3 regions of the Mesorhizobium sp. Cs1299R1N1 genome follow, and region 3 is predicted to be linked to each of the others. Evidence: riboswitches for the same ligand, from Rfam matches in the RefSeq annotation. Region 3 holds a riboswitch; each other region holds the start of a gene.

Region 1 (9,780 bases), on a different contig from region 3:
AGCTCTCCTGATGGTACTTTGCCATGTCGAAGCCGGCGGCTTCGAGCATGCCGCGCACGGCGCGCATGAAGGGATCGGGGCCGCAGCAGAAGATTTCGCGTTCGCGGAAATCGGGCGCCAGCAGCGGCAACCGGATAGCGTCGATGCGGCCCATATGGCCATACCAGCGCTCGCGGCTCGACCGTTCCTCGATCATGAAGCCGAGCGACAGGCCCGGCATGTGGCCGCCGAGCAGCTCCAGCTCCTTGCGGAAGATGATCTCTTCCGGGCGCCGCGCGCAGTTGACGAAGCCGACATCGGTCCATGGCGCGCAGTCGTTCAGCCAGCGCAGCATCGACATCATCGGCGTCACGCCCGAACCGGCCGAGATGAACAGATATTTCGCCGCCGGATGGCTGTGCAGTGAAAAGTCGCCGCCTGGTCCATAGGCCTTGACGTGCGAGCCGGGCGCCAGGTGATCGAACATCCAGCGTGTGCCGATGCTGCCCACCTGCGCCTTCACCGTCACCGCGATCGAGAATGGCCGCGACGGTGACGATGACAGCGTATAGGTGCGCATCAGCGGCCCGTCCGGTGTCGGCAATTCCAGCGTCACGAACTGGCCCGGCTTGTAGCGGAACCAGGTCTGGTTGTCGGAGCGGAAGGTGAATGTCTTCACGTCGGGCGCCTCGTCGGTGACGCCGGTCACTTCCAGCACCTGCAGCCTGTCGTTCCAGGGCGCCATCTGGTCGAGATGGCGATAGAGGCCGAGGTCCGTCATCGCATTCATCCTGTTGTCCCTTTTGTTCCGCGCATGCCCAAAACCGCCGTCTTTAGCGATATGCCTTAGGCAACGCTGCGCAGGGCCGGCCGGCCGCCTTCGGCAAGCCGTGGCCCGATGAAGGACGCGTACCACTCGACGAACTGGATCACGCCGCCCTCATGCAGCTCCGAATAGGGGCCTGGCTCATACGCCGGCGACAGGATGCCGAAGGCGTTTTCCTCGACGATGCGGCGATCCTGGTCGTTGGTCTCGGTCCAGACATGGGTGAGTTCTGCGAGATCGTAATCGACGCCCTCGACCGCATCCTTATGCACCAGCCATTTGGTCGTCACCGCCGTTTCCGTGGCGCTGATCGGCAGCACCCGGAAGGTGACGGCGTGGTCGCCCAGGATGTGGTTCCAGGTGGTCGGATAGTGGTAAAGCAGCAACGAACCGATGCGGTCGGTTGAAACGCTGTCGGAAAGATTCCTCTCGACCGCGCGCTTTCCCGTCATCGTGTAGCTGACGGCATCGCGCAGCAGCGGCGCGCGGGTCGCGCGATACTGGCCGGCCGGATCGATGCGGAACTTGCTCGGCAGGCCGACCGATTCGCATTTCGCCCAGTGCGCCAGCATCTCCGGATCGCTGTCGGCGCCTTGCACGCCGGTCACCGTCGGTGCTTCCGGGAAGGTCTTGCAGAGTTCGGGATGGTTGCCGGCGCAATGATAGCATTCGCGGTTGTTTTCCCAGACCAGCTTCCAGTTGCCCTTCTCGATGATGGTGCTCTCGAAGGCGACTTTTGCCTCACGCAGCCGGTGCGGCAAAAGGTAGGGCTCGATCATCGCCCGCATCGGCGCGAAATCGGCGGGCTCGCTGGCCAGACAGATGAAGATGTAGCCGCCAACGCTTTCGCAGGCGACGGGCTTCAGGCCGTACTGGCTCTTGTCGAATCCATCGGCCATCTGGCGGGCGAACAGCAGCCGGCCGTCGAGCTCGTAGGTCCATTGGTGATAGGGACAGACCAGTTTGGCGGCCGTGCCCTTGTCACTGTTGCAGACGCGGCTGCCGCGATGGCGGCAGGAATTGTGGAAGGCGTTGATCTTGCCCTGCTGATCGCGCACCAGCACGACCGGATAATCGCCGATCTGCACGGTGATGAAGCTGCCCGGCTTGGGCAATTCGCAATCATGGCCGATGAACAGCCAGTCGCGATACCAGATCAACTCCATGTCCAGCTTGAAGTAGTCCGGGTCGGTGTAAAAGGGCTGTTCCAGCGAAAAGCCTTGTCTGCGGCTGTTCAAGAGCCTCAGCATGTCGTTGCGCGCGTCCATGTCCTGTCCTCAGTTTCAAGGACTGAACTGGTGGTGATTGAGGAAGGACTGGGCGCAGATCGGCGAAAAGCCGGACAAACACCATCCGCCTCTTGACCGCCCACCGCGATCAGTCGAGTTCTAGCGATCTCGGGCTGGTTTCCGGGCTCTGGAGTTGTCCTTGCGGACCATCGCGACACCTTCCCAGGCTTTCGCCCAGTGGTCTCCCGTTGCGACTTGAACTCCACCACCGTTGCGGGGGCAGCGCCGGAATCTGACCGGCTTCCCAATTCTCCACTCCGTCGTCTCGCAGCGGCACCTGAGATGCCCGATCTAACCACGACAGGCTTTGCGACATCGGCACGAAAGCGACATCGCATCCATGCGGCGCGACACGCATGCTGGATCGTCATGACAGGCTTGTAGCCGTTGGAATCGCCTTCTGTCGCCAAGCCGCGCCGGCACCCTCTTCCACCCTTTTGCCGGCAGCAAATAGGTTAACGGTTTCAAAAAGTGACTATTAGCAGGGACTAAAATCGAACCGAACGGTTCGTTTCTGTTGACGGTGCGTGCAAGACGCTGTGAACGCCGAGCCTCCGACACAGTTGGTGATCGAGGTGCTGCTTTAAGCTAACAATTTGATATTACACGAGAAAATAAGAGATGTGGAAAGCGCTGGTACAATTTCAAGTGGTGGAGTCATGGTCCACGCTGAACAACTTCGTGATTGGAAACGGCAAGGGTGCTCTCCCACATCGGGGCTGTCCGAACGACGCGATTTAATCCCAAGACACGCCGCTAGACGGATGGAAAAATACTGGAGTACCAAAAAATGAAAAAGATCATTCTCACTGCCGCCGCCCTTCTGGCTGTTTCCGGCAGCGCCTTCGCTGGTAGCGACAATTACGGTTCGAACGGCGCCAACCAGCCTGCTGCCGCGGTGGACAGCTCGTACACCGCTTCCACCTCCACCAAGACGTCGGAGCCTGTTGCTCAGACGCCTGCTCAGGGCAGCGATCGCAACCTCTTCGGCCGCTAACGGCCTGTCCCCACGGACGGCGGGCTTGCCCGCCGATCCGGTGGAATTCAAGAAATTCAGGAGTGTCTAAAATGAACAAGATCCTTATTGCCGCCGCCGCCGTTCTGGCCATTTCCGGCAGCGCTTTTGCCAGCGACAACTATGGCTCCAACGGTGCCAACCAGCCTGCCGCCGCGGTGGACAACTCGTACACCGCGTCGGTCGACAAGTCGGCTCCTGCCAGCCAGGAGCCCGTCCAGCACGGCGCCGATCGCAACCTGTTCGGCAACAACTAACATCTCTTCAAGCAAGGACGGCGCGATCAGCCCGCCCCTTGAATTCGAAAAAATCGGAGTACCAAAATGAAAAAGATTGTTCTTACCGCCGCCGCTCTTCTGATTGCCGCTGGCAGCGCCTATGCCGGCAACGACAACGTTGGCGACACCGACATCAACAAGCTGGCGACCGTCAACGTCGACACCTCGCATACGGGCTCGACCCGCAAGAGCGAATCGCCTGTCTACAAGCTGCTCAATTCGTCGGGCGACGTACAGAAGTCCGCCCCTCAGGGCGCAGACCGCAACCTCTTCGGCAGCAACTAACCAGCCGTGGTGATATACAAAAGAGAGCGGCGGGCTTGCCCGCCGCTCTCTTTTTGCGTTGTCAAGACAGCTTGTGGTCTCAGGCGGCTTTTGCTTCCGCTTCCTGCAGGGCGAACGACCGTCCATCCGCATCGAAGATATGAAGGTCGCCGGCATTGGCGGTCAGCCGCAGCGTCGAGCCGCGCTTGACCTCGACATTGCCCGGCAACTTGGTCACCAGCGGCAGGTCGGCACGGCCGATGTCGATATAGACCAGCTGAACCTCACCGAGCTGCTCGAGATAATCGACCGTCCCCTCGAACAGATAATCGCTACCACTGGCGATCGCGAGATCTTCCGGCCGCACGCCGAAGCTGACCGCCGCTCCCTTTGCTGAAGCAGGCGTCGCTATCGGTACCGTCGCCTTGCGTCCGCCGACATGACTGACGATGGTCGGATTGCCCGTCTTGTCGACCGTCGCCGGCAGGATATTCATGGCCGGTGAGCCGATGAACTGGGCGACGAAGAGGTTGCCGGGGTTCTTGTAGAGCTCCATGGGCGTGCCGACCTGCTCGATGTGGCCATCCTTCAGCACGACGATGCGGTCGGCCAGCGTCATCGCCTCGACCTGGTCGTGCGTGACATAGATCATGGTCGTGTTGGGCATCGATTCCTTGAGCTTGGCGATCTCGATGCGCGTGGCGACGCGCAGCGCCGCGTCAAGGTTCGACAGCGGTTCGTCGAACAGGAACACTTTCGGATTGCGCACGATGGCGCGGCCGATGGCGACACGCTGACGCTGGCCGCCGGACATCGCCTTGGGCAGGCGGTCGAGATATTTGGTCAACTGCAGGATCTCGGCTGCCTGCCGTACCCGCTTGTCGATCTCGGACTTGCTTTCCTTGCCGATCTTCATCGAGAAGGCCATGTTGTCGTAGACGGTCATGTGCGGGTAGAGCGCATAGGACTGGAACACCATGGCGATGCCGCGCTTCGACGGCGGCACGTCGTTGACCACCTGGCCGTCGATCCTGAGTTCACCCGAGGTGATTTCCTCAAGCCCGGCGATCGAGCGCAGCAAGGTCGACTTGCCGCAGCCCGACGGTCCGACGAAGACGATGAATTCGCCCGATTTGATGTCGAGGTCGATGCCGTGGAGAATGTTGAGATTGCCGTAGGACTTCTTCACTTGTCTCAAATTGACATCGGCCATTGATTTCCTCCAGTGATTCCTCAGATGTTTCAGCCTATGCGTCCGAACCAGGCGTCGTAACCGCCAAGTTCGACCGAACCGGTGCTCGCCTGCCCGGAAAACCCGTGTCCCGCCAAAGGTTGCAGGGTTCGGTTGCCGAGGTCAACCTTCGCCGGCCTGGCGCCCAGATTGAAAACGCAGACGACCTCCTCATTGCCCGCCCGGCGGGTGAAGGCGACGGTGTCGCCCTCGCTTTCGACGAAGGTGATGTCGCCCTTGGCCAGCGCCGGATGGGCGCGGCGGAAGGCGAGAAAGCGCCGGTAATGCTCAAGCAGGGAGGTCTCGTCGCCTTGCTGCACGTTGACCGCCTGTGACAGATGCTTGGCCGGCACCGGCAGCCAGGGTTTTGCCGGGGAGAAGCCTCCATTCCTGGCGCCGCCATCCCACACCATGGGCGTGCGGCAGCCGTCGCGGCCCTTGAATTCCGGCCAGAAGCGGATGCCGTAGGGATCCTGCAGGTCCTCGAAGCGCAGGTCGGCCTCGCCGAGCCCGAGTTCTTCGCCCTGGTAGATGCAGACTGAGCCGCGCAGCGACATCAGCAATGCCGAGATGACCTTGAGATAGGCGGACGGGTCGGCTTCATCGGCGGCCCAGCGCGAGGCGGGGCGCATCACGTCATGGTTGGAAAACGCCCAGCACGACCAGCCGTCGCTGGCCACCCTGCCAAAGCCTTCCAGCACCGAGCGCACTTTGGCGGCGCTGATCTTTTCCGGCGCCAGGAAGTCGAAGGAATAGCACATATGCACGCGCTTGCCGCCGGCGGTATAGGCGGCGACCACGTCCAGCCCGCGCTGCGAATCGCCGACTTCGCCGACCGCGGCGGTCGCCGGATACTCGTCGAGCAGCGCCCTGAAGCGCTCGAGGAAAGCAAGGTTCTCCGGCCGGCTCTTGTCGTAGATATGATCCTGGTAGTTGTAGGGGTTGACCGCCGGCGCGGTCTGGTCGTTGCGCTCTTCCGGCGGCAGCGGCGGATTGTTTTCCAGCCCCTGGCTGTGGAAGTAGAAATTGATGGTATCGAGACGGAAGCCGTCGACGCCGCGCTCCAGCCAGAAGCGGGTGACGTCGAGCAGCGCGTCCTGGACTTGGCGGCTATGGAAGTTGAGGTCGGGCTGCTCGGCCAGGAAATTGTGCAGGTAATATTGCTGGCGGCTGGTGTCCCATTGCCACGCCGAGCCGCCGAAGATCGACAGCCAGTTGTTGGGCGGCGTACCGTCGGGCCTTGCGTCGGCCCAGACATACCAGTCGGCCTTCGGATTGGTGCGGCTCGAGCGACTTTCCATGAACCAGGGATGGATATCGGCGGTATGCGACAGCACCTCGTCGATCATCACCTTGAGACCCAGCCGGTGCGCCTCCGCCGTCAGCGCGTCGAAGTCGGCCAGCGTGCCGAACATCGGGTCGACGTCACAATAATCCGAGACGTCGTAGCCGAAATCCTTCATTGGCGATTTGAAGAAAGGCGAAATCCAGATGGCATCCGCGCCAAGGGCGGCAATGTAGGGCAGCCTGCCGATGATGCCCTTGAGGTCACCGATGCCGTCGCCGTTGGAGTCCTGATAGCTGCGCGGATAGATCTGGTAGATCACCGCGCCCCGCCACCAGTCGCGATCAATGGCGGGGTCTGGTTTCGAAGTCGCCTTCAAAGCCGATTGCATTGTCTCAACCTCCTTTCACCGAGCCGGCCAGCAGCCCGCGGACGAAATAACGCTGCAGCGAGAAGAAGACGATCAGCGGCACGATGATGGTGATGAAGGCCGATGTCGTCAGGATCTCCCAGTTGCCGCCACGCGAGCCGAGCAGCGCATTGAGCTTGGCCGTCAGCACGATCTGATCGGGCGCCGTTCCGAGGAAAACCATTGCCACCAGGAGATCGTTCCATACCCACAGGAATTGGAAGATGGCGAAGGAGGCAAGCACCGGGAAGGACAGCGGCAGCACGATCTTGACGAAGATCTCGAAATCGCTGGCGCCGTCGATGCGCGCCGATTCCATGATCTCGCGCGGCAGGCCGGCAATGTAGCTTCGGAGCAGATAGATGGCGAAGGGCAGGCCGAAACCGGTATGCGCCAGCCAGATGCCGAGATAGGTCTTGGACGGCACGCCGAAGAACGTCCCGACGCCGTTGTAGAGCTTCAGGAGCGGGATGAGCGACATCTGCAGCGGCACCACCAGCAGGCCGATGACGACAGCGATCAAGAGCGCGCGGCCTGGAAAGCGCATCCAGGCCAGCGCATAGGCGGCAAACGCCGCGATCAGGATCGGGATGACGGTCGCCGGGATGGTGACCGTCAGCGAATTCATGAAGGAGCGGCCGATGCCTTCGGAGAACAGCACGGTCTGATAGTTTTCGGGGGTGAATTTCGGCGGTGCCGACGAAGCGTAGTAGATGCGCTGGCCCCGGTCGCCCTCGAATGCCTTGGGCGAGGCCATGACGAAGCTGCCGTCGGCGTTGAGTTGCAGGGTGACGCCGTCGCCGAGATCGGCTGATGTGCCGGCAGGATACTGCGTCGGTGCCGCCGCCTTGACGCCGAAGGCACTGATGCCGCGCTTGGCCCCATCGCCGAAGATGTTGCCCTGGAGAACGAACTTGCCGTCCTTCTCTACTTGTGTGGAGGCGGCCGGCAGGCGGCCGGCTTCGGTCTGGCTGGAACTGGCGAACGAATTCCACCAGCCCGAGGCGATGATCTGATCCTTGTCGCGTATCGACGAGACGAGGATGCCGAGCGTGGGGATGGTCCAGATCACCACGAAAACGAGCACCGCGATATGGACGCCGAAACGGCTGGCGAAGGAGTTTCCGGTCGCGACGGCCATCTCAGTGTCCTCCCGTCTCTTTGTTGGCCTGGCGGATGTTCCAGATCATGATCGGAATGACGGCGATCATGATGATGATGGCAATGGTCGCGCCGCGGCCGAAATCGCCGCCGCCGCGGAACATCCAGTCGAACATCAGATTGGCCAGCACCTGGCTGTTCCATTGACCGTTGGTCATGGTCAGGACGATGTCGAACACCTTCAGCACCAGGATGGTGATGGTGGTCCATACCACCGCGATGGTGCCCCAGATCTGCGGCACCATGATCTTCCAGAAGATCTGGAACGGATTGGCGCCGTCTATGACCGCCGCTTCCAGTGTTTCTTCGGGGATGCCGCGCAGCGCCGAGGAGAGGATGACCATGGCGAAGCCGGTCTGGATCCAGATCAGGATGATCATCAGGAAGAAATTGTTCCAGAGCGGCAGCGATATCCAGACCTGCGGCTGGCCGCCGAAATACTGGATGATGGCGTTGAGCAGTCCGATCTGGATCTGGCCCTCGCCACGATATTCGTAGATGAACTTCCAGATCACGCTGGCGCCGACGAAGGAGATCGCCAGCGGCAGGAAGATCAGGCTCTTGGCGATCGTACCCCACCATATCTTGTCGGTGAGCACGGCGATGATCAGGCCGAGGAAGGTGCAGGCCGCCGGCACCACCGCCAGCCACAGGATGTTGTTCCGGATGGCGTTTCGCAGATCCGGATCGCGCAGCGCCCACTCATAGTTGGCGGACCCCACGAAACTCGTGCCGCCGCGGTCGAAGAAAGACAGCCACAGCGTCGCGATCACCGGATAGATCAGGTAGATGGTCAGGATGATCAGCGCCGGACCCACGAACAACCAGGGCCGCACCAATCCCTGCCGGCGCAGATTGTTGACGGCGGCCGTCCCGGACACCCCACGCGAGGGGAAGATCAGGTCGAGCAGTTTGTTGGCGCCCCAGAAATAGGCGACGCAGCCGCCGACGCCGATGATGATGACGAATATTGCCGAGAAAATCTGAGTCGCCATGGGTCCCTCTCCCTGCGCATGACCGGCCAGGCGATGCTGGCGACTGGAAACGCCGACTTTCAGTTGTTCGGAACAATCGAAACGCGAAGGCTTCCGGCATGCACCGCCGGTCGGATCCGGGCCGTGGCCCGGATCCAGTAGGAGGATCAGGAAGGATCAGGTCTCGCCGCAGCGGCCTACTTGATTGCGTCCCAGCTCTTCTGGATGTCGGTTGCGACGTCCTGGGCGGACTTGCCGCCGACCAGGTCGATCATGCCGGTCCAGAAGGAGCCGGCGCCCACCTTGCCGGGCATCAGGTCGGAGCCGTCGAAGCGCACCGTCGTGGCGCCGACCAGGATCTCGCCCTGCTTCTTCAACGCATCGCTGCCATAGGCGTCCTTGTTGGCGCCCTTGAAGGGGGTGACGAAGCTCTTCTGCGCCATCCACAATTCATGCGCGAGCGGCATCTGCAGGAACTTGATGAATTCGCGCGACGCCTTGGAATCCTTGGTGATCATCACCAGCGTTCCGGCCACTTCCAGCGGCGTCCCGAGTTCCGGCTTGGAGGCGTAGGGCGGGTAGGGGAAGAAGTCCGCATCCTGGCCAAGCTTCACGCCCTCCGGGAAGAAGGAAGGGATGAACGATGCCTGATGGTGCATGTAGCACTTCGGCGGCACGGTGAAGAGGCCCTTCGGGCTGTCGCGGAAGTCGGTCGCCGCGACCGCCTTGGCGCCGCCGTCGACCATCTTGTCGTCGGTGGCGATCTTGCCGAAGATGTCGATGGCGTTGACCACTGCCGGATCGGTGAATGGGATCTCGTTCTTCACCCACTTGTCGTAGACTTCAGGCGGCTGCGTCCTGAGCATGATATCCTCGACCCAGTCGGTCGCCGGCCAGCCGGTCGCGCCGCCCGAGCCAAGGCCGATGCACCAGGGCTTGCCGCCATCGGCGATGATCTTCTTTTCGAGCTCGGCCAGTTCTTCCTGCGTCTTCGGCACCTTGTAGCCGGCTTCCTCGAAATTGTCGGGCGAGTACCAGACAAGCCCCTTCACGTCGATCTTGTAGGGAA
Region 2 (9,165 bases), on a different contig from region 3:
CCAGATCGTATTCGCGCAAATCCTTGCCATCGAGTAGAATCCGGCCCTCATTGGGATCGTAGAGGCGCGCCAGCAGCTTAACCAGCGTGGTCTTGCCGGCACCATTTTCCCCAACCAGCGCCAACACCTCTCCGGCCCGTAGCATGAAGCTGAGACCGCGCACCGCCCACCGCTCCGTTCCCGGATATTGGAATCCCACATCTTCGAAGACGAAGCCTTCTCGGATTGGACAAGGGACCGGCAGCGGGTCCTCGGGCGTCAGGATTTCAGGCTCTAAGTCAAAGAACGAGAACAGGTCCTTGAGGTACTCCGCCTGACCGGCGGTTCTGGCGAAACCCAACAGCAGCGATTCCACCGCACCGCTCAGTTGCAGGAATGAACCGGCGAGGAACGTAAGGTCGCCAACGGTGAAGTTTCCCTGTAGCGTACCCCATACGATGTATGCGTAAGCGCCATAATAGGCCATCGTGCCGACGGCGGTGAATAAACCGCTCCACATCGTGCGCCGTACTGCTAGCTTGCGGTTGGCGGTATAGAATTGGTCTGCAAGCTGCACATAACGATCGATGAGAAAGCGGCTCAAGCCGAAAATCTTAACCTCTTTGGCCGCCTCCACGCTGGTTGCCGTCAGGCGTACATAGCTATGCTCGCGCTGCGCGGGCGTGCGGCTGAAATGGAGCGAATAGCTCCTCGCATTGAAATAGAATTCGCCGAGAAATGCCGGCACCACCGCGATCAACAGCAGAACGACCAGCCAGGGAGCAATGATCAAAAGGCCGGCTGCGAAGCTAATTGCCTTTATCATGCCCGCCGCCTGATAAAAAAGGGAGAGCAACGTCATGGAATTGCTTGTCTGGACGCGCGCACGTTCGAGCTGGTCCTGAAATTCGGCGTCCTCGAAATCCTTTAGATCCAGCGTCGCGGCATGTTCCATAAGACGGACGCTTGAGGCGATTGTAACGCGCTCGGCAAGTACATCTTCCACGAGAGAGCTGACGCGGCTAAACAAATCGGTGAACACGGCCAGCCCGAGCCCGGCCGCGATCAACAATAAAAGCTGATGCAACTGCTCGTCATGAAAGGACAGGGCGGGCGCCCCCAATTGGATTTGGTGGCTGACCTCGTCGATGATGAGCTTGCCGACATAGAGTTTGCTGACGGGAAGCACCGCATCGACAAGCCTCAACAGCAATGTGGACGTTGTTAGATACGGGCTTGTGCGCCAAACCATGGCGATAAACAGGGCTATGGCGTGAAGCGTGCCGAGCCGCTTCTTCGTCGAACGCGCGCCCGGTGGCGAGGACGTATTGTGACAAGGAGCCTTTGGTTGAGGAGCTTTGGGATTTTTGCCATTCGGGCTTTTCATACTAAAAACCTCGCGTCCTCTGATGCGAAGGATCAATGGACTGCTCCTTGCCTTTGTGTCGGTCATGCTCGTTTCGGTCGGCGGAGCTCGCTCTATTTCCGACTCCACTGCGGGTTCGGCACGCTGAGATGGGGATGATTTCTCCTGAGCCGAGTTGCAGGCTGATTGCCAATCTGCTGCGCAAACGCCGTGCCAGGTCAAAGCCCTTCAACGGGATGGGTACGATTGTCGAAGCGCAGTCCGATGGCCGACATTGTCGGACATGCGTTACCCTGCTGCGTTCGTCGAAATCCCGCTCGCGTTGGGCAACCGATACCAGTTCAGCGAAGGGGACACGACGCGACGCCGCCTATCTATTCCTGGGTACGATGTGGCTGGTTCCGCGGCCTGGCGCTTATATGCCAAGGCTCGGCGTCGATCTCCTGAGCGCCTTAGTACCGGGGCTCCGGGCCTGACACGATGCAGGGCTTCCAGCACGATCTCGGCGAGCGCCAATTTCGATCAGGTGAGGTACTCGGCATTTCGGTCGTCCTCGATGAAACGTTCGAGTTCCTCAACTCTCCAAAATACCGCGGCAGATCTCCGTAGCGACGCGATTAACAGATCCTCATCGCGCTGCGACGACATCCATGCCCCGAGCGATTCCGACGGCGGGGGTTTCACAATTTTGCTACCGACGTTTGTGTGAAGTAGGTAACGCGTCACAACTCGACCTTGCGTCCCTATCTCGGGATCCACGAAGGCCAGGCGCGTCAACTACGCCACCGGTCATGGGCACCTCGGCCCGACCCACACGGCTGCGACGCGGATCATCGCGAATCTTGTCACTCGGCGGACTCTACCCATGGAGGTTGCGTCCTATCGAGTCGAGGAATTCTGTGGCTCCCAACGAGTATGAAAGTGGCGATTCGTGTCACGGTCGCACCTACACGAAACCAAATTCCCCGATATGCCGATCAGTTTTCGGCGTAGCGGAAATCGGAGGAGCTCAAAGACCGGGGATCTGGTGCATACTCATCGCTCGGTCTGGCGCAGTGCTAAGGGACGCACCGAGACAAGTTTGCGGCTCCGCCCATCAGCGCCTCGAGCGGACCTCTGCCGAACGGCGCGCCTCCATCACATTGCGAACGCACTGATTGCGAGCAAGAATCCCAGCAGGTAGAGTGAGGATGATCCTGGTTGGAGCACCCAGATTCCCCCGATGTGCAGGACATAAGCCGTCAACGACATGGAACCGACAGTCGCGATTGGAGCGGTCAGCACGTGAAGACGCGTGTCGGAAACGGCCAGGCTGATCGCCAGAACTAGGAGGGCGACGCCGGTGTTCCCCAGGATCGAGAAGGTGGTCTCAGTGTGAGGTGAGGCCACCCACAACCAAACGGCCTCGTCCCCGAACGCCATCGCCGAGTTGAATCCGCCCACATCCGACCACCAGAGCGCGCCCACCTCCCGGCCTGCGCGGTGATCGTCTGTGCGACCCCAGGCACATAGTGCAAGGCGAGCGCGGACCCTCCATATCCAAGGACGGCGAGCGCTATTCCAGCGGTCGCCAACCACTGGCGGGTGGTCATTTTCGTCAGATTCAGACGTGCGACCGCCATGCCTGCGATCATGAATGGTATCCATGTCACGACAGGGTACGCCCCGCTAATCAACAGGGTAACAAGCGGGTGGGCCATCCCCTTGTCCATCACTCCGTTGATCAGGAATCTTAGCTGAGGAAACACAAGTGCCGTCGAAAGTGCTATGGCTGCGAGCGCGAAAGAATCGAGCCGGTAGAGTGGAAGAACCAGAAGAAAGCACAGTCCGTAACAGGAGAGGACCACACGCACCGGCGTTCCGATCTCTTGCAGCAGCATACCTAAGCTTAGCAGGATGAGCGCGCGTATCACCACTTTGATCTGAGCTTGGCGACCTGCTTGTGCTGTCTTTGGGACCCTTCCAGTGATGAGGACAAGGGAGAACCCCGCCAAGAAGGCGAAGAGCGCGGAAGAGCGACCATGAGCGAGTTCTAGAATAAAGCCGGTGACCCCCCCTTCGCGTGGAGAGGGTCCGACATGTGCGGCGTACATGCCGAACACAGCCAATCCGCGCGCCAGGTCGACGCCGACAAGTCGGTTTGCCGGCGAGTGACGACCCGAATTGGCACCTCCTGCCACACGGGCGTTAGCCTCCAAGGTCGAATTGTGTCGAAAAAAGCTCATGGCGTCCTCGAGTGCGTTGGCGACGCGTCGCCCGGGGGATAAATCCGAGCGCGCAGCAAGCTCGTGGCCGCAAGACGCACCCTAACGGGAACAGGTCACCGCAGCGTGGGGCGGTCGCGCAATCAGCCGACACGACTGCGGGTTTGGCGAGCTGGGTGGTTGATTTCTCCTGATCCGAGGCGGAGCCGGGTTGTCGCTAGGCACGCACATGCCGTGCCAAAGCTGTCGAGATGCTGATCGATAGGCCGGAATGTCGGATATGCGACGAACGACTGACATCACGAAGTGAGGCGGCACGCCTTTTTCGGCGACGGGACTGACGACGACCAATTCAAGAAGCTGGCGAGCGAACGCCGGGCACCTGTGGACTTCGCTCGACAAAGATTGGGGTACAGCACGGCGCCGTGAGCTCACGGGCTTAGAATCATGCGACGGATACTCTCTCAAAGAAGCGCCGAAAACGCCTTCAGTGGCTTTCCGTTGTGACTTACCGGCCGTCGTGTTTGCGCCAGCAGTCGAATACGGCCGAAGACAAGCGGTTATTGTTGGCTTCTGATGCCCCCGCAGCGCGGCAAATGGCAAGCTCTGTCGCCACGAACCCGGCTTGTCGCGGCGAGCGTGCAGGCAAGAGCGATTTGGCTCTGCGACGGACTGCCTGCGTGGAAAAAGGCGGTTCTTATAGGCTGCCGTGCGACTCGGTGCTTCGCAGGTTTGGAACTGGCGCGGGCCGGCCTTCGGACAGTCGTCCTTTTTGACAGCGGCATTCTCAAGCTGGCAAGACCTGGGCTGGTCGATGGCGCTGACGAGGCCGAGCTGTGGATCGCGGAATGCGGGTTCAGCCTGGAATGGGATCTCGCGTAGCAACCGCGCGCGATCTCGGTTGCCGTACGGCGGCGTTTCGGCGGGCATTCTATGCCGCGTCCGCGCCGAACAACTGGTCGTCGATTACGGGTCGATGCTCGCGCCGACCGATGTGGAGATCATAGACCCAGGCGCGAAGACTGTTCGGCGACCGCACAGCCATCGCCGGGCAGGCAAACAACAAAGCGATTGAGATCTGGCTTGTCTATGCAGTCGTGCCAGGATGACTTGATGCTGTCGCTGAGCCCGAGCATCTCGGTTGTCCTCCAGTTTCGAGGTCAACCAATGGTTCATCGCGGACCGATGCGGCATCACGCGATTGCGTGAGGCTAGCTGATCAGCCCCAGGCGGAAAGCTGTCGTGACGGCCTGCACGTTGTTTGTCACACCGAGCCTCTGGCGCATCAATCGCAGATGCGTATCTGCCGTGTTGCGGCTGACGTTCAGGCGATCAGCGACCTGCTCCACGGTGAGGCCTTCGGCAACCCAGCGCAGGACATCCTGTTGTCGAGGTGACAGACGCACTGGTTTCGAGGCCTGTTTGCCATCCGCAAGAAGGGCCGCGCATCCGAAGGCGCAAGCGGCGACAAACTGAAAGGCGAGACGGTCGTGAGGACCCGGCTCGAGCTTCTCCCCTGCAACGGAAAATCCAACCGGCTGTCCGTTCAGTGTCGCGAACGGAATCGTAAAGCCGTCACGCAGATTAAACTCTGATGCCTCCGCCATGATCTGTCGCCCGAAGGAACAAACCCGGGAAACTTGATCAATCTCGCTCCACCGGAAGGGCGTGGTCCCACGCTTCACAAGCTGAATGGTAGGGTCGCGATGGAGATAGCCTTTGGAGAAATAGCGCTCGGACCATTGCCGTGGCCAGGCGTCGAGCAGCACATGGGAAATCTGCTCGCGCCTCAGCGCACGCGGCGGTGGGATCGGTCCTGCCAGGACGTTTCTGGCGCCAAACCGCTCGGCATAGGAAATCAGGTGCTGGCAGATTTCCTGCTGGCTTGAACTCTTGCGGATCTGATTGAGAAACTCGAACGTGTCATCGAGGTGCCGACGCCAAAGCGCAGGTGCTTCCATAACGCATTGCTTCCATGATGGTGATGGTAGTGGGTGGTTTGGGGCTCTCGGGTGGGATTGCAGGCATCAAGCTGCCGCATTGCTGGCCGACCGGTGCTGGTCGACAACTCTCCTCGATTCTTTTTGCACCAGTTGAGCGAGTTGCTCGGGGTAGGTCGACCGCGGATGCCAACCGCGAAGCCGGCCGACCGATCCGTTCCCTCGCATGTATTGTATTGCCGGATGCCGGGCAATGGCGTGTGCTTGCATCTGCCTATGCTCATTTCGAGTATATCGGAAATGTTGCTTCCAGCATGGTCGGAGTCAACCCCCAACAACAGGCGGTATGGCCCTGCAACAGTTCGCCATCAGGACAGTGGGGAGGAAGCGGAAGGGCTTGCCTTCGCGCTCTTCAAGGATGGTCGCATTCAATCGGCTTCGCAGCTATCACCCGTACGAGCGACAACAAAATCGAATAACGGCATAAAGATTTGTTTATGTCCGCTTGACAGGAATCTTCCCTTCGGCCAGTGTCGGATTGTCGTGGTTCTCTGATCCGGTTAGTCGCATCAGAGCTAAGAGGGAAGCCGGTGAAGATGCCGGCGCTGCCCCCGCAACTGTAAGCGGCGAGCCAAGCCCACTCAAGTCACTGAGGCTATGCGCCTCGGGAAGACGGGCAGAGGTGTCGACCCGCGAGCCAGGAGACCTGCCTCGGCGAACAAGGTCCACAGGCGGGGTGTCTCGGTGGGCGTGGTAACCGGCTTTGTCTGCTTGCCAACGTCTGCCTTGCGTCCAGCCCCAATCATCGGGGTATGGTATGTCTCTCTCTCGGAAAGTTCCTGTTGCCACACTTGGCGTGCCGCGCATTGGGCGCCGTCGCGAGTTGAAGCGCGCGCTGGAGGCCTACTGGTCGCGAAAATCTTCTGCTGCCGACCTTCTCGAAACGGCGCGGGCGCTGCGTGTCGCGAACTGGACTGAACAATGCGACCGTGGCGTGACCATAATTCCGTCCAACGACTTCTCGCTCTACGATCATGTGCTCGACACGGCAACAATGGTCGGCGCTGTGCCGCCACGTTATGGCTGGACCGAGGGGGAAGTCTCGCTCGACACTTATTTTGCCATGGCGCGTGGCAGCCAAGGAGAGGCTGCCGGACTTGAACATGCCAATCACAGTGACGCGGTTACCGCGCTGGAAATGACCAAGTGGTTCGACACCAACTACCACTACATGGTCCCGGAGCTCGTCGACGACCAGGCCTTTGCTTTGTCGTCGGCAAAGCCGGTGGATCACTTCCTTGAGGGTAGGGCGTTCGGCGTTCACACCCGCCCGGTCATTCTTGGGCCCGTCACCTTCCTTAAGCTGGCAAAGTCGCCCATTCGAGACTTCAACCCAATTGCGCTGCTCCCGCGGCTGCTGCCGGTCTATGAGGAACTCCTGCGCCGCCTGAAAGTGGCGGGCGCCGACTGGGTGCAGATCGATGAGCCGGCGCTCGTGCTCGACCTTATTCCAAACGAGCAAGACGCGTTCAATTTTGCCTACGACCGTCTTTCCAAAGCGGCCCCGGAGCTAAAGATCATGCTCGCCACCTATTTCGGCGGATTGGACGGCAATCTCGAGACCGCTCTTTCGCTTCCTGTGGCGGGCCTGCATCTCGACCTTGCACGCGCTCCTGAACAATTGGAGGCGGTGGGCCGCCTTGCCCCAAAAGGCCTGGTGCTTTCGCTTGGCCTGATCGACGGTCGCAACATCTGGCGTGCGAATCTGCGCCCCATCCTCGACCGGATCAAGCCGGTCGTCGCGGGTTGGCCCCTGGAGCGAGTGGAGATCGCGCCTTCGTGCTCACTTCTGCATGTGCCGATCGACCTGGAACTGGAAACAGCGCTCGATAAGGACATAAAGTCGTGGCTCGCATTCGCGGCGCAGAAGATGGACGAACTGACCACGATCGCCCGGGCCTTGTCCGAAGGTCGGGAGGCGGTTTCAGCAGAGCTGGAGTCCTCCACCCAAGCAGCCGCCGCGCGTCTGACGTCCCCGAAGGTGCATGATCCGCTGGTCGAAGGACGCCTCGCCTTTATCGACGAAGACATGACGCACAGGAAAAGCGGCTTTTCTGAGCGCTCCAGGCTTCAGGACGAAACGCTCCGCCTACCGCTTTTCCCGACTACGACGATCGGCTCTTTCCCGCAAACGCCCGAGATTCGCAACGCCCGTGCCGCCCATGCAAAGGGAGAGCTGAGGTATGTCGACTATGAGGCGTTCCTGAGGAAGGAGATCGAAGCAGCCATCCGTTGGCAGGAGGAGATCGGCCTGGATGTGCTGGTGCATGGCGAGTTTGAACGCAACGACATGGTGCAATATTTCGGTGAGCAGCTCTCCGGATTCGCCTTCACGCAGCAGGCCTGGGTGCAGAGCTACGGGTCACGTTATGTGCGGCCGCCGATCATCTTTGGCGACGTGTCGCGTCCCAATCCGATGACGGTGCGCTGGTGGCGGTACGCTCAATCGCTAACAAATAAACCCGTTAAGGGCATGCTCACCGGCCCGGTGACGATTCTGAACTGGTCCTTTGTACGCGACGATCTGGCGCGCTCGGTCGTTTGCCGCCAGATCGGGCTCGCCCTACGTGGCGAAGTGAGTGATCTCGAAAGCGCTGGCGCCAAGGTGATTCAAATCGACGAAGCTGCACTGCGCGAGGGCTTGCCGCTGCGCAAATCCGAGTGGAAGCATTATCTCGAATGGGCCATCGAGTGCTTTCGGCTCGCTTCCACGGGCGTGTATGATGTGACCCAGATCCACACGCACATGTGCTACTCCGAATTCAACGACATAATAGACGCGATCGCGGCGATGGATGCGGATGTGATCTCCATCGAAACCTCGCGCTCGCAAATGGAGTTGCTCGATGCCTTCGAAAAGTTCAATTATCCGAACGAGATCGGACCGGGCATTTATGATATCCACTCACCGCGGGTGCCTGGCGTCGACGAGATGACGAACCTGCTCTCGCAGGCGCGACAGCGCCTTCGCGACAGTCAGATTTGGGTTAACCCCGATTGCGGCTTGAAGACACGTCGGTGGGAGGAAGTCCGTCCGGCACTCATTAATATGGTCGAAGCCGCGCGTTTTCTGAGAGACGCACCGAGGGCCGCCTAGCAAAAGTGCACGCCTCGCCGTTGCGACCGGACTGCACTGAAGCGGATCGAAATTGGGTGAACCCAAGAGGTGAACGGGCAACCCGATTTCGTTGGGAATGTGACAGTCCGCTGACGGCATTGATTTGGGTCCGATGCTTCTTCCGACTCGTCGGTCAATATACCGACCACCTTGCCAATGACGATGCCATCGAGTCGGAGCGCATCTCTAACAGCGTGCAGTCGGATCTGCTCATCTGAACATTGAGAGTCGTAAGGTGATGCGGTTTGAACCCTATGCGTGGGGCGGGTGACGGCCGCCGTTCGTCTGAAAGGGCCGACTGATTGCTTCCACCAGATCATCCACGCAAGAGTTCGGCGCGAGGTGTATTCTCCCCAAGCGGGCGCGGGATCGTCATGCGTCGATCGCGGTAGTCACACGTCAAGGGTGATATCGCCCCCAACTTACCGGAAGCGTCCACGATGCCGCAAAGCCGCCCGCTCGCTTGTATGGGGTGATCTTTGTCAACGTGATCTTTCA
Region 3 (9,780 bases):
TGTCGGGCCGGAAGCGCGCCTCGACGATGGCGCGCGCATTGCTGTTGTTGCCGCGTTTGGCGAAATAAGCCACGACATCGGCCTCGGCCAAGGTCCGTGCGGCCTTCAGCGTCAGCAATTCGGGGTCGCCGGGACCGGTGCCGACGCCGACGAGACGGCCTTTGGGGAGCGCGTTCACAGGCCCGGCCTCGCCAGTGAATTGAGCGCTGCGGCGGTCATTGCGCTGCCGCCAAGCCTGCCGCGCACGATGGCGTAGGGCACGCCATAGGAATTGTCGGCAAGCGCATCCTTGGATTCGGCAGCACCGACAAAACCGACTGGCATGCCGATGATGGCGGCTGGCTTAGGCGCGCCATCGCGCAGCTTTTCCAGCAGGTAGAAGAGTGCGGTCGGCGCATTGCCGATGGCGACGACCGAACCGGCCATGCGCTCGCCCCAAAGGTCGATCGCGGCGGCCGAGCGGGTATTGCCGATCTCCCTGGCGATGTCGTGCGTGCGCTGGTCGCGCAAGGTGCAGATCACCTCATTGCCGGCCGGCAGCCGGGCGCGGGTGACGCCATGCGAGACCATTTCCGCGTCGCAGAAGATCGGCGCGCCGGCCGCCAGAGCGGTGCGGGCGGCGGTGACGAAATCGTTGGAGAAAACGAAACGACTTGCTGCCTCGACCTGGCCGCAGGCATGGATCATGCGGATGGCGACATCGGCCTCGGCTTCGGAGAAGCGCGACAGATCAGCCTCGGCGCGAATGATGGCGAAGGAGCGCTCGTAGATCGCCGTGCCGTCGTGGATATAGTCGTAGGCGGCCATGCTCATTCCTGTTTGTAGGTCTCAGCGATGCCGGCCGGTCCTAGCCTTGTCAGGCAAGCGGCGGCGGTTTCGCCTTGAAATCGTGCGCTGCGGATCACCGCCGCGACGCGGCTGATGCCGCGCGCGGCGTCATAGCCCGGCCTGTAGCCGGCAGGAAGGGCCTTTGCCGTCGCGTTCACGACAAGTCCGGCTCCATTTTCACCGCCGACAATTGTTAGTGCTGCTGGGCCGGGATGTGCGCAGCCCTTGGCGCAGCCGGAAACGTGCAGGGTAAAGTCGAGGATGTCCGCGTTTTCGGCGGCGATCGCCTCGGCGATGTCGCGGGTCGCGATCCGGCCGGACGCGCAGGCCGGCGTGCCTGGGCAAGCGGCGATGCGCGTGCGCGGGTCGGCGGGGGAGGTGACGAAGCCGAGGGTGGCGGCGGTGTCATGAAGGGATTGTTTGGCGTCCGCCGGTTGGCCGAGGAACAGCAGGGCGCGGCCCGGTGCGAGGCGGACCTCGGCGGTGCCGAGGGCGAGAGCTTTTTGCACGAGGCCGATGATTTTGTCCGCCGGCATGCTGCCGTAGGGGAGGCCGATGCCGAGGGCGTGGCCGTTGTTCACGTCGAAGATGCCAACCGGTAGGCGGCTGCGCTCTACGGCGCCCCCCTCTGTCCTGCCGGACATCTCCCCCTCAAGGGGGGAGATCGGCAGCTTTGCCCCTAGCACTTCCGTTTCAACGTCAAGAATTGGCGAAGACAGCGATAACAGCGCAATCTCCCCCCTAGAGGGGGAGATGTCCGGCAGGACAGAGGGGGGCGCCACAGAGTGCCAGCTTGCGAGAGACTCCAATTGCCGCCTCGACAAATCCCGCGTGTGCGCCTCACGGCCTTTCTCGGCAACCATCCGCAGCGCCGCGACAGCAATGTCGCGCGCCGCATCCTCATCCGCCACAGCGAGCGGCCTCGCGGTCCGCCCATCACCAGCAACTGACACCCGCCACTGGATCCCCACATCGGTCCGCGTTGCAGCGAGCCGCACATCCGCCGTCACCGCATCCAGCGTCAGTTGCCCGCCGCCGTCGACGATCACCGCAACCTTCGGCCCCAGCCTTGTTGCCAGCCCGGCTTCCTCAACGGCCACCCTGATCCGCTCAGCCATCGGCCTCGGATCGGCGATCTCCCGCGGGTCAATGCCGGCCAGCGGGCCGGTCTCGACCGGGACGCCGGTGCGCACCGCGATGCCCAGCGCATCGACCTCCGCTGTCAGCAACGCAGCGCTTTCCGCTGTCAGGCCGCGTATCTGCAGGCTGCCGCGCGCCGTTACTTCCATGATGCCGTTGCCGTGCCGCACAGCGGATTCGGCCAACGCGATCAAGAGCTTCGGCGATAGGCCACCGGCGACCGGGTTGAGCCGCACCAGCAGGCCGTCGCCTGTCTGCATCGGTGCCGACAAAGCAGGGCAGGCGCCACGGCGCGAGAAGGCGTTCATGCCGCGACCCCGAGCGCGTTGGCCTCGGCGATCAGTGCGGCGAGATCGTCGTCGATGGAATTGCGCAAGGGATGCCAGAGGCCGCGCCGGCGCGCCGACAGGAAGCGCTCGGCGATGACTTTGGCGGCGGCGGGATTTTCGCGCAGGATGAAGGCGCGAACTTCCGGATCGCCGAGATAGGCATCGTGCACCGCCTCGATCAACGCGCCTGAAATGGCATGGGTGGTCTCGGCGAAGCCGACCAGCCGGTCGACGGTCTCGGCGAATTCGGAGGCGCCGCGCGGACCGTGGCGCATCTGTCCTGATATGAAGCGGGCGTTGACGGCACGGGCACGCACCACGCGCGACACCGCCTCGCCAACCGATCGCGATTTCGGCTTCCGCGGGTCCGTGGTGTCGAGCACGATGACGTCGGCGTTCCTGCCGAGTGTGGCCAAGGCGGCCGAAAAGCCGCCGATGAAGGCGACGTCGGCGGAACCTTCGAGAATGTCGCGGCCGGGGTCGTCGCCGGTGTGGACCAGAAGATCGGCTTCGGCAATGCGGCCTTCAAACGCTCCGGGTGCCGAGACCCCTTCGCCGCCGGCACCGCCATAGGCATGCGAGGTGGCGTCGAGATAGGCGCGGCCGATTTCTTCCCGCGCCGCCCAGTCGCCGCTGGACAAAATCTCTTCGACGCCGGCGCCGTAAGTGCCGGGCGAGGTGCCGAAGATGCGTGGGCTGACCTTGCCGTCGGCGCGGGTCCTGGCGGCGAGCGGGTTTTCTGAATCATCCTCGTCGCGCGCTGCAACGGCGTTGGCGGCGGCGTCGATCAGTGCGATCTGGGTCGGGAACATGTCGCGGAACAGGCCTGATATGCGCCAGGTGACGTCGACGCGCGGGCGGCCGAGCGTCGCCGGCGGCAGCACCTCGATGCCGGTGATGCGGCCGGTCGCGGTATCCCATTGCGGCCGGCAGCCCATCAGCGCCAGGCCCTGCGCGATCTCCTCGCCGCCGGTGCGCAGCGAGGCCGAGCCCCAGAGGTCTGTCACCAGCGAGCGGGGCCAATCGCCATGCGATTGCATGTAGGCGCGCACTACTTCTTCCGCCGCCGCCTTGCCGAGATCATAGGCGGTCGGGGTCGGCATGGTGCGCGGGTCCGATGTGAACAGGTTGCGGCCGGTGGGCAAGACATCGGAGCGCCCGCGCGCGGGCGCTCCGGCCGGGCCTGCCTTGACGTGACGGCCATCGAGCGCGGCGAGCAGCGCGGCCTTCTCGGCTTCCGCGCTTTGCCTGCGCATGGGGTCGGGCTGGTCGTCTGGGACGCGGCCGTAGATATGCAGCCCGTCCTTGATGGCGAAATCCTTGAGATCGCAGAGCCAGGCGTCGATGCGGCGCAGCGCTTCGTCGGGCGCATCGGTCTCGGCGACGCCGGCCTCGGAGGCGAGGCCGGTCTTTTGCGCGGTTTCGACAATCAGTTTCGCCAGCCGGTCACGACGACGGCGGTCGAGGCCGTCGGCCTGGGCGTATTCGTCGACCAGCCGTTCGAGCCGTTGCTGGTTCTCGTCCAGTCCGGCGCCTGTCAGCGGCGGCGGCAGATGACCAAGCGTGACGGCGGCAATGCGCCGTTTGGCCTGTGCCGCTTCGCCGGGGTTGGAGACGATGAAGGGATAGATGACGGGCAGGGAGCCGGTGACGATCTCGGGGAAGCAGGTTTGAGACAGCGCGACGGTCTTGCCGGGCAGCCATTCCAGCGTGCCGTGGGCGCCGACATGGATGAGGGCGTGGACGCCGAGCGATTTGCGCAGCCACAGGCCGAAGGCGATCAAAGCGTGGCGCGGAGGCAGCGTCGGGTCGTGGTAGTCGGCGCGGCGGTCCGCGGAACGGCCGCGGTCGGGGGCGAGTGCGACGGTGATGTTGCCGAAATGCGCGGCGCGGAAGGCGAAGTGTTTTTTGCCTGATAGCGAAGGTCTTCGCGAGGCGCCCCCCTCTGTCCTGCCGGAGGGGGGCGCCTCGCGAAGACCTGTCTCATCTTCCGCTCTGCCCCAAGCAGCCTCTACCGCAGCAATTGCCGCTGCCGGCAACTCTGTCGAAAAGGAGTGATAGTCGTCCAGCCTCAGCCCATCGTCGCCGCGCGCCAACAAATCCAGCAATTCACGCGGCGTTTGTGGAATCCCTTCAACGGCATATCCTTGTTGCTTAAGGTCCCGCAGTATGGCCAGCACGCTGGACGGCACATCCAGCCCGATCGCATAGCCGGTGCGGCCGGGAGCACTGGGATAATCGGGAATGAGGATCGCCAGCTTGCGTTCGGCGCGCGGGGTCTGCTGCAAACGGATGAAGGCCGCTACGCGCCTAGCCACTTGCTCAACACGATCCAGTTCCGGCTGGTTGGCCAACGCACGATGGCCCAGCGCCGGGTCGACATCGCTCTCGCCCTTGAAAGAGATGGCGCCGGCAAGGATGCGGCCATCGAGTTCGGGCAGCACGACATGCATGGCAAGGTCGGCGGGCGCCAGCCCGCGCTGGTTGTTTTCCCACACGTCGCGGCGCGTGGTGGCGACGATGACCTGGAAGACAGGCACGCAGGCTCGGTCGAACAGCGTTTCCACGCCGGGCTCGGCGCCAGAAGCGAAAGCGGTCGCGGTGATGATGGCGGCGGGTTTCAGAGATGCGATGGCATTTTCGACGAACGCCAGGGACACCGGATCCTTGAGACTGGAAACGAAGATCGGGACCGGTGCCAGTCCCTGGGAGTGCAAAGCCTCGGCCAGCACATCGATCGGGGCGACATCGGCTGCAAGCAGCATCGATCGGTAGAAGAGAATCGGGATGATGGGAGCGCTGGCATTTGAAAGGTGCGGCTGTTCTGCGACCCCCAATCCAGATTGATAGTAACCAGCCTTAGGCACGCTGACCGGACTGGCGACGGGCGTATCCTGTCCAGCCAGGCCTGCCAGCCTGTGCACCAGCGCGCTCATATTGGCCGGGCCGCCCTCGCGGAAATAGCCGAGCAGGCCGTCCAGTTCGGCGCGCGGCAGAGTCGAGGCTTCGATCAGCCTGAGATCCTCGTCATGGCTTTCACCCGGAAGCAAAGCCAGTCTTATGCCGCGCTCGCGGGCGATTGCCGCGAGCTGGTCGCAGCCATAGCGCCACCAGTCGTAGCCGCCGAGGATGCGCACCATGATGACCTTGGCATGGCGGGCGACGCTGTCGATCCAGAGATCGACGGACATGGGATGGCGCAGGTCGCGCAGTGCGGCGAGCCGCATCGACGGCGGGCGATCGGCGTCGGCCTTCCATGCAGCCGCCAGTCCGGCGAGATCGCTGTCGGTGAAGGACAAGGCCACGATATCCGCCGGCGTCTGCCGGAGATCGACAGGCTCGGCGAGATCGTCGAGCGAGGCGGAGGTCGTGGTGAGGATGTGCATCGCGGCCCGTGCCTGAAATCAGCCGGCGAGGATACGTTCGATCGCCGGACGGTTCAGCCCCTTGAGGCCGATGACTACGAGGCGCGAGCGGCGGTCGTCCCCGGCGGTCCAGGCGCGGTCGTAGTAATGATTGACGCGCGGGCCGACGGCCTGCAGCAGGAGCCGCATCGGCTTGCCACCGACCTCGACGAAGCCTTTCACCCGCAGCACGTTTTCCTGTTCGGCGGCGGCGGCGACGCGTTTTGCCAGTTCGTCCGGATTGGCGATCGAGGGGATGTCGACGATGAACGTGTCGAAGTCGTCATGTTCGTGGTCGAATGCGCCGTCATGATGGGATTTGCGATTCTCGATGTCGTCCTCGACGGCGAGACCAAGCCCGAGCAGCACCGAGGGATCGACCTTGCCGTGAGACGTCGGCACGATCTTCACGGCGCGTGCGGAGTGTTCGTTGACGATGGCGTTGGCGCGGGCCGAACCGGCGGCGTCCATCAGGTCGCTCTTCGACAGGATGATCAGATCGGCGCAGGCGATCTGGTCCTCGAACACCTCCTCGACCGGATCATCATGGTCGAGGCTTTCATCCCCGGCGCGCTGCGCCTGCAGGGCGTCCATGTCGTTGGCGACGCGACCTTCGGCAAGTGCGGGACCATCGACCACGGCGATGACGCCATCGACGGTCACCCGGCTCTTCACTGTCGGCCACTGAAAAGCCTGGACCAGCGGTTTGGGCAAAGCGAGGCCCGAGGTTTCGATCAGGATATGGTCGACCTTCGGCGTCAGCGACAGGATCTGGTCGAGCGCCGGCACGAAATCGTCGGCGACGGTGCAGCAGATGCAGCCATTGGCCAGCTCGACGATGTTTTCCTCAGGGCAGGTGTCGATGCCGCAGCCCTTGAGGATTTCGCCGTCGATGCCGATGTCACCGAACTCGTTGACAATGATCGCGATACGCTTGCCGCCGGCGTTTTCCAGGAGATGGCGGACAAGAGTCGTCTTGCCGGCGCCGAGGAAGCCGGTGACGACGGTGCAGGGAACGCGGGAAACGGATGCGGTCATATCAAGTCTTTCAGCATGTCGAGGGGAGGGATGCGGGCAACGAGGCCGCGCTTGAGGCTGTCGGGCCGGCCCCGCCAGGGAATGAGGCCGTCGCTGGAGGTGGCGAAGAGTTTCGCGCCGGTGACGAGATCGGCGCCGCTGGTCGTGGTCAGATCGCCGAAGACATAGCTCCAGCAGCCGTCACGCAGGATCGCGGCGCTCAGTCGGCGTTTGCAATTGCCGAGGCATTCGACGGTGCGGATGCGGATGGTGTCGCCCGAGGCGGCTTGGCGCGTATCTTCGGCCAAAAGTTCGCCGGCCCGGGGATGGGCGTCGGAGCCGGTCTCGTCGCGACAGGAGGCGCAGACGATGACAGTGATGCCGGCCAGGGAATCATCCTCGCCGGACGAAATGTCCGTTGTTTCAGCCGAAAAACTGCTGTCGCGATCCAAATCAGGCTCCTTGCCCGGAAAACCCGCCGGGCGATCGGATACTTGCATTCCAGACGGCAGGTCTCCTGGCTCGCGGGTCATCGCCTTGGGTAGCCGCCTTCCCGGGACAATCCCAGTGGCTTTCGGCCTTGGCTCTTCGCTCACAGTTGCGGGGACAGCCGCGGATTTGGGATTTTTCAATCCCGCACCGCATTCCCTCTTGGCTCCTCCCTTTGCCGAGAGGAGACCGTCTGGATCCGATTTAGGCTCTTGCGGGCAGCGGTGTCAACGCGAGCTTACGACACCGCGGTGTCGGACAGCGCCGGGCCCAGATCGCCGGCAGGCGTCACTTCGATGCGTTCGAGGCCAAGCCAGCCCTGCATCTGCTTCAATTCCTCGAAGAGCTGAGCGGCGGTTCCGGGCGATGCGCCGGGCTCGGCGTAAGCAGCATGGACACGCAGTACACTTGCCGGTCGGTCTGCCTTGAGGTCGACGCGCGCCACGATCCTGTCGCCGAGCAGGAAGGGCAGGACGTAATAGCCGTATTGGCGCTTGTCGGCCGGGGTGTAGATCTCGATCCGGTAGTGAAAATTGAACAGCCGCTCTGAGCGCGAGCGCTCGAAGACAACGGGGTCGAACGGCGCCAGCAGGGCGCGGGCCTCGATCTTGCGTGGCAAACGCGCGTCCCTATAGAGGTAAGCCGGCTTGTCCCAGCCCTCGACGCGGACCGGCAGCAACTCGCCGAGTTCGACCAGTTCCTCCAGCCGGCCTTTCATGTCGGCGGGGGAGAGTCGAAAATAGTCGCGCAGGTCGCCCGATGTCGCGATGCCGTGGGCGCGGGCGGAGATGCGCAGCAATTCACGATGCGCGTCTTCAGTTGCGGGCACCGGCGTATCGAGGATCGCCTGCGGCAGCACCCGCTCTGGCAGGTCGTAGAAGCGCTCGAAGCCGCGCCGGTGCGCCGTGGTGATGCGCCCGGCCCAGAACAGCCACTCGAAGGCGTGCTTGGCGTGGCTCCAGCCCCACCAGCCGCCGGAGCCTTTCTGGCCCTCCAGCGCGGAAGCGGCGACCGGGCCGCGTGCGACGACCTCGCGGTAGATCTCTTCTATGTAGGCGGCGTGCTCGCGGCCCCATTTGGCCAGCCCCAGATACATTTCATCGCCTTGCTCGGCGCGCCGCATGCGCCAGCGCATCAGCGGGTAGGTCTCGACCGGCAGGAACGAGGCCTCATGTGCCCAGTATTCGAAGACCGAGCGCTTGCGGGTCACGGCGGCGTTGTCGAGCAAAGCGAGGGGATAGGGACCAAGACGCGAATAGAGCGGCATGTAATGGGCGCGAACCACCGCACTGACGGAATCGATCTGCAGCAGGCCGGTGCGGGACAGAACGCGGGCGAAGTGGCGGCGGTCGGGCGTACCGGCGGGGCGGGGATCGAGAAACCCCTGAGCGGCGAGCGCGATACGCCGGGCGGCGGCAAGCGAGATCTTTTCCTTCATGCGGATGCGTCCCTGATGGACCTGTCTGGCGTCGTTGCGAGGCGTGATTCCAGCCCATGCTAGCAGGGTTTTGGCGGCAACCCTGTCAGGAGAGAAAAGTGGAGTAAATGGCGAAGGAAATCAAACAGGAGCGTATGGGACCAGTTTCTCCCGGATTGCCGTCCAGCTCGGTGTTTTGAACAAGGTTTGACTTGCTTCGCTGGAAGTGCTGCGCTAACCCTCGCCGCGTTGCAGCATAGGCTCCTTAAAACGGTTCAGCGGTTAAACTGTCACGCTTCCGCATTAAGGTCCGGTGCTGTAATCAACGTGGATTGGCGCCAACGGAAAGCCGCTGCATGAACGCACTCCTCAGTTCGTACCTGCCCATCGTCCTGTTTATCGGCGTGGCGCTGGTGGTCGGTCTGGCGCTGCTGGCCGCGCCCTTCCTGGTAGCCTACCGCAACCCGGATCCCGAGAAGCTGTCCGCCTATGAATGCGGATTCAACTCGTTCGACGATGCCCGCATGAAATTCGACATCCGCTTCTACCTGGTGTCGATCCTGTTCATCATCTTCGACCTGGAAGTAGCCTTCCTCTTCCCCTGGGCGGTGTCCTTCTCGAAGATTGGCATGCTCGGTTTCTGGTCAATGATGGTGTTTTTGGCAGTGCTGACCATCGGCTTTGCCTATGAATGGAAAAAAGGAGCGCTGGAATGGGATTGAACGACAGTTCAGGCACCCTCGTCGCGCCGAAGCCCAAGGGTATCATCGATCCCAACACCGGCAAGCCGGTGGGGGAGGACGATCCCTTCTTCCTCGAAATCAACAACGAGCTTGCCGACAAGGGTTTTCTGGTCACCTCGACCGAGGCGCTGATCACCTGGGCGCGCAGCGGTTCGCTGATGTTCATGACCTTCGGTCTGGCGTGCTGCGCGGTCGAGATGATCCACACCTCGATGCCGCGCTACGATTCGGAGCGCTTCGGTGTCGCGCCGCGCGCGTCTCCGCGCCAGTCAGACATCATGATCGTGGCCGGCACGTTGACCAACAAGATGGCGCCGGCGTTGCGCAAGGTCTACGACCAGATGCCGGAGCCGCGCTACGTCATCTCGATGGGCTCCTGCGCCAATGGCGGCGGCTACTACCACTATTCCTAT

What was found. A riboswitch is a leader RNA that binds a small molecule or an ion and turns the genes downstream of it on or off. The one in region 3 is predicted to bind cobalamin.
Region 1: linked by a shared signal. The riboswitch ahead of O7A70_RS20715 (aromatic ring-hydroxylating oxygenase subunit alpha) and the one ahead of O7A70_RS18530 (DUF1636 family protein) in region 3 are both predicted to bind cobalamin.
Region 2: linked by a shared signal. The riboswitch ahead of metE (5-methyltetrahydropteroyltriglutamate--homocysteine S-methyltransferase) and the one ahead of O7A70_RS18530 (DUF1636 family protein) in region 3 are both predicted to bind cobalamin.

Annotation. Positions count from the first base shown of each region.
Region 1 is NZ_JAPYKR010000009.1:157,122-166,901, reverse strand. It holds gene O7A70_RS20720 (hybrid-cluster NAD(P)-dependent oxidoreductase) at 1-760, opposite strand, end outside; gene O7A70_RS20715 (aromatic ring-hydroxylating oxygenase subunit alpha) at 826-2,073, opposite strand; cobalamin riboswitch at 2,189-2,390, opposite strand; gene O7A70_RS20710 (DUF680 domain-containing protein) at 2,885-3,091, shown strand; gene O7A70_RS20705 (DUF680 domain-containing protein) at 3,163-3,366, shown strand; gene O7A70_RS20700 (DUF680 domain-containing protein) at 3,433-3,672, shown strand; gene O7A70_RS20695 (ABC transporter ATP-binding protein) at 3,752-4,864, opposite strand; gene bglA (beta-galactosidase BglA) at 4,894-6,558, opposite strand; gene O7A70_RS20685 (carbohydrate ABC transporter permease) at 6,563-7,717, opposite strand; gene O7A70_RS20680 (carbohydrate ABC transporter permease) at 7,719-8,732, opposite strand; gene O7A70_RS20675 (ABC transporter substrate-binding protein) at 8,909-9,780, opposite strand, start outside.
Region 2 is NZ_JAPYKR010000002.1:702,972-712,136, forward strand. It holds gene O7A70_RS06760 (ABC transporter ATP-binding protein) at 1-1,432, opposite strand, end outside; gene O7A70_RS06770 (hypothetical protein) at 2,483-2,812, opposite strand; partial or broken gene O7A70_RS06775 (heparan-alpha-glucosaminide N-acetyltransferase domain-containing protein) at 2,932-3,570, opposite strand; gene O7A70_RS06780 (helix-turn-helix transcriptional regulator) at 4,761-5,510, opposite strand; cobalamin riboswitch at 6,017-6,217, shown strand; gene metE (5-methyltetrahydropteroyltriglutamate--homocysteine S-methyltransferase) at 6,307-8,646, shown strand.
Region 3 is NZ_JAPYKR010000008.1:51,030-60,809, forward strand. It holds gene O7A70_RS18505 (precorrin-2 C(20)-methyltransferase) at 1-178, opposite strand, end outside; gene O7A70_RS18510 (precorrin-8X methylmutase) at 175-807, opposite strand; gene cobG (precorrin-3B synthase) at 810-2,276, opposite strand; gene cobN (cobaltochelatase subunit CobN) at 2,273-5,683, opposite strand; gene cobW (cobalamin biosynthesis protein CobW) at 5,702-6,739, opposite strand; gene O7A70_RS18530 (DUF1636 family protein) at 6,736-7,170, opposite strand; cobalamin riboswitch at 7,209-7,416, opposite strand; gene O7A70_RS18535 (winged helix-turn-helix domain-containing protein) at 7,446-8,645, opposite strand; gene O7A70_RS18540 (NADH-quinone oxidoreductase subunit A) at 8,981-9,346, shown strand; gene O7A70_RS18545 (NuoB/complex I 20 kDa subunit family protein) at 9,337-9,780, shown strand, end outside.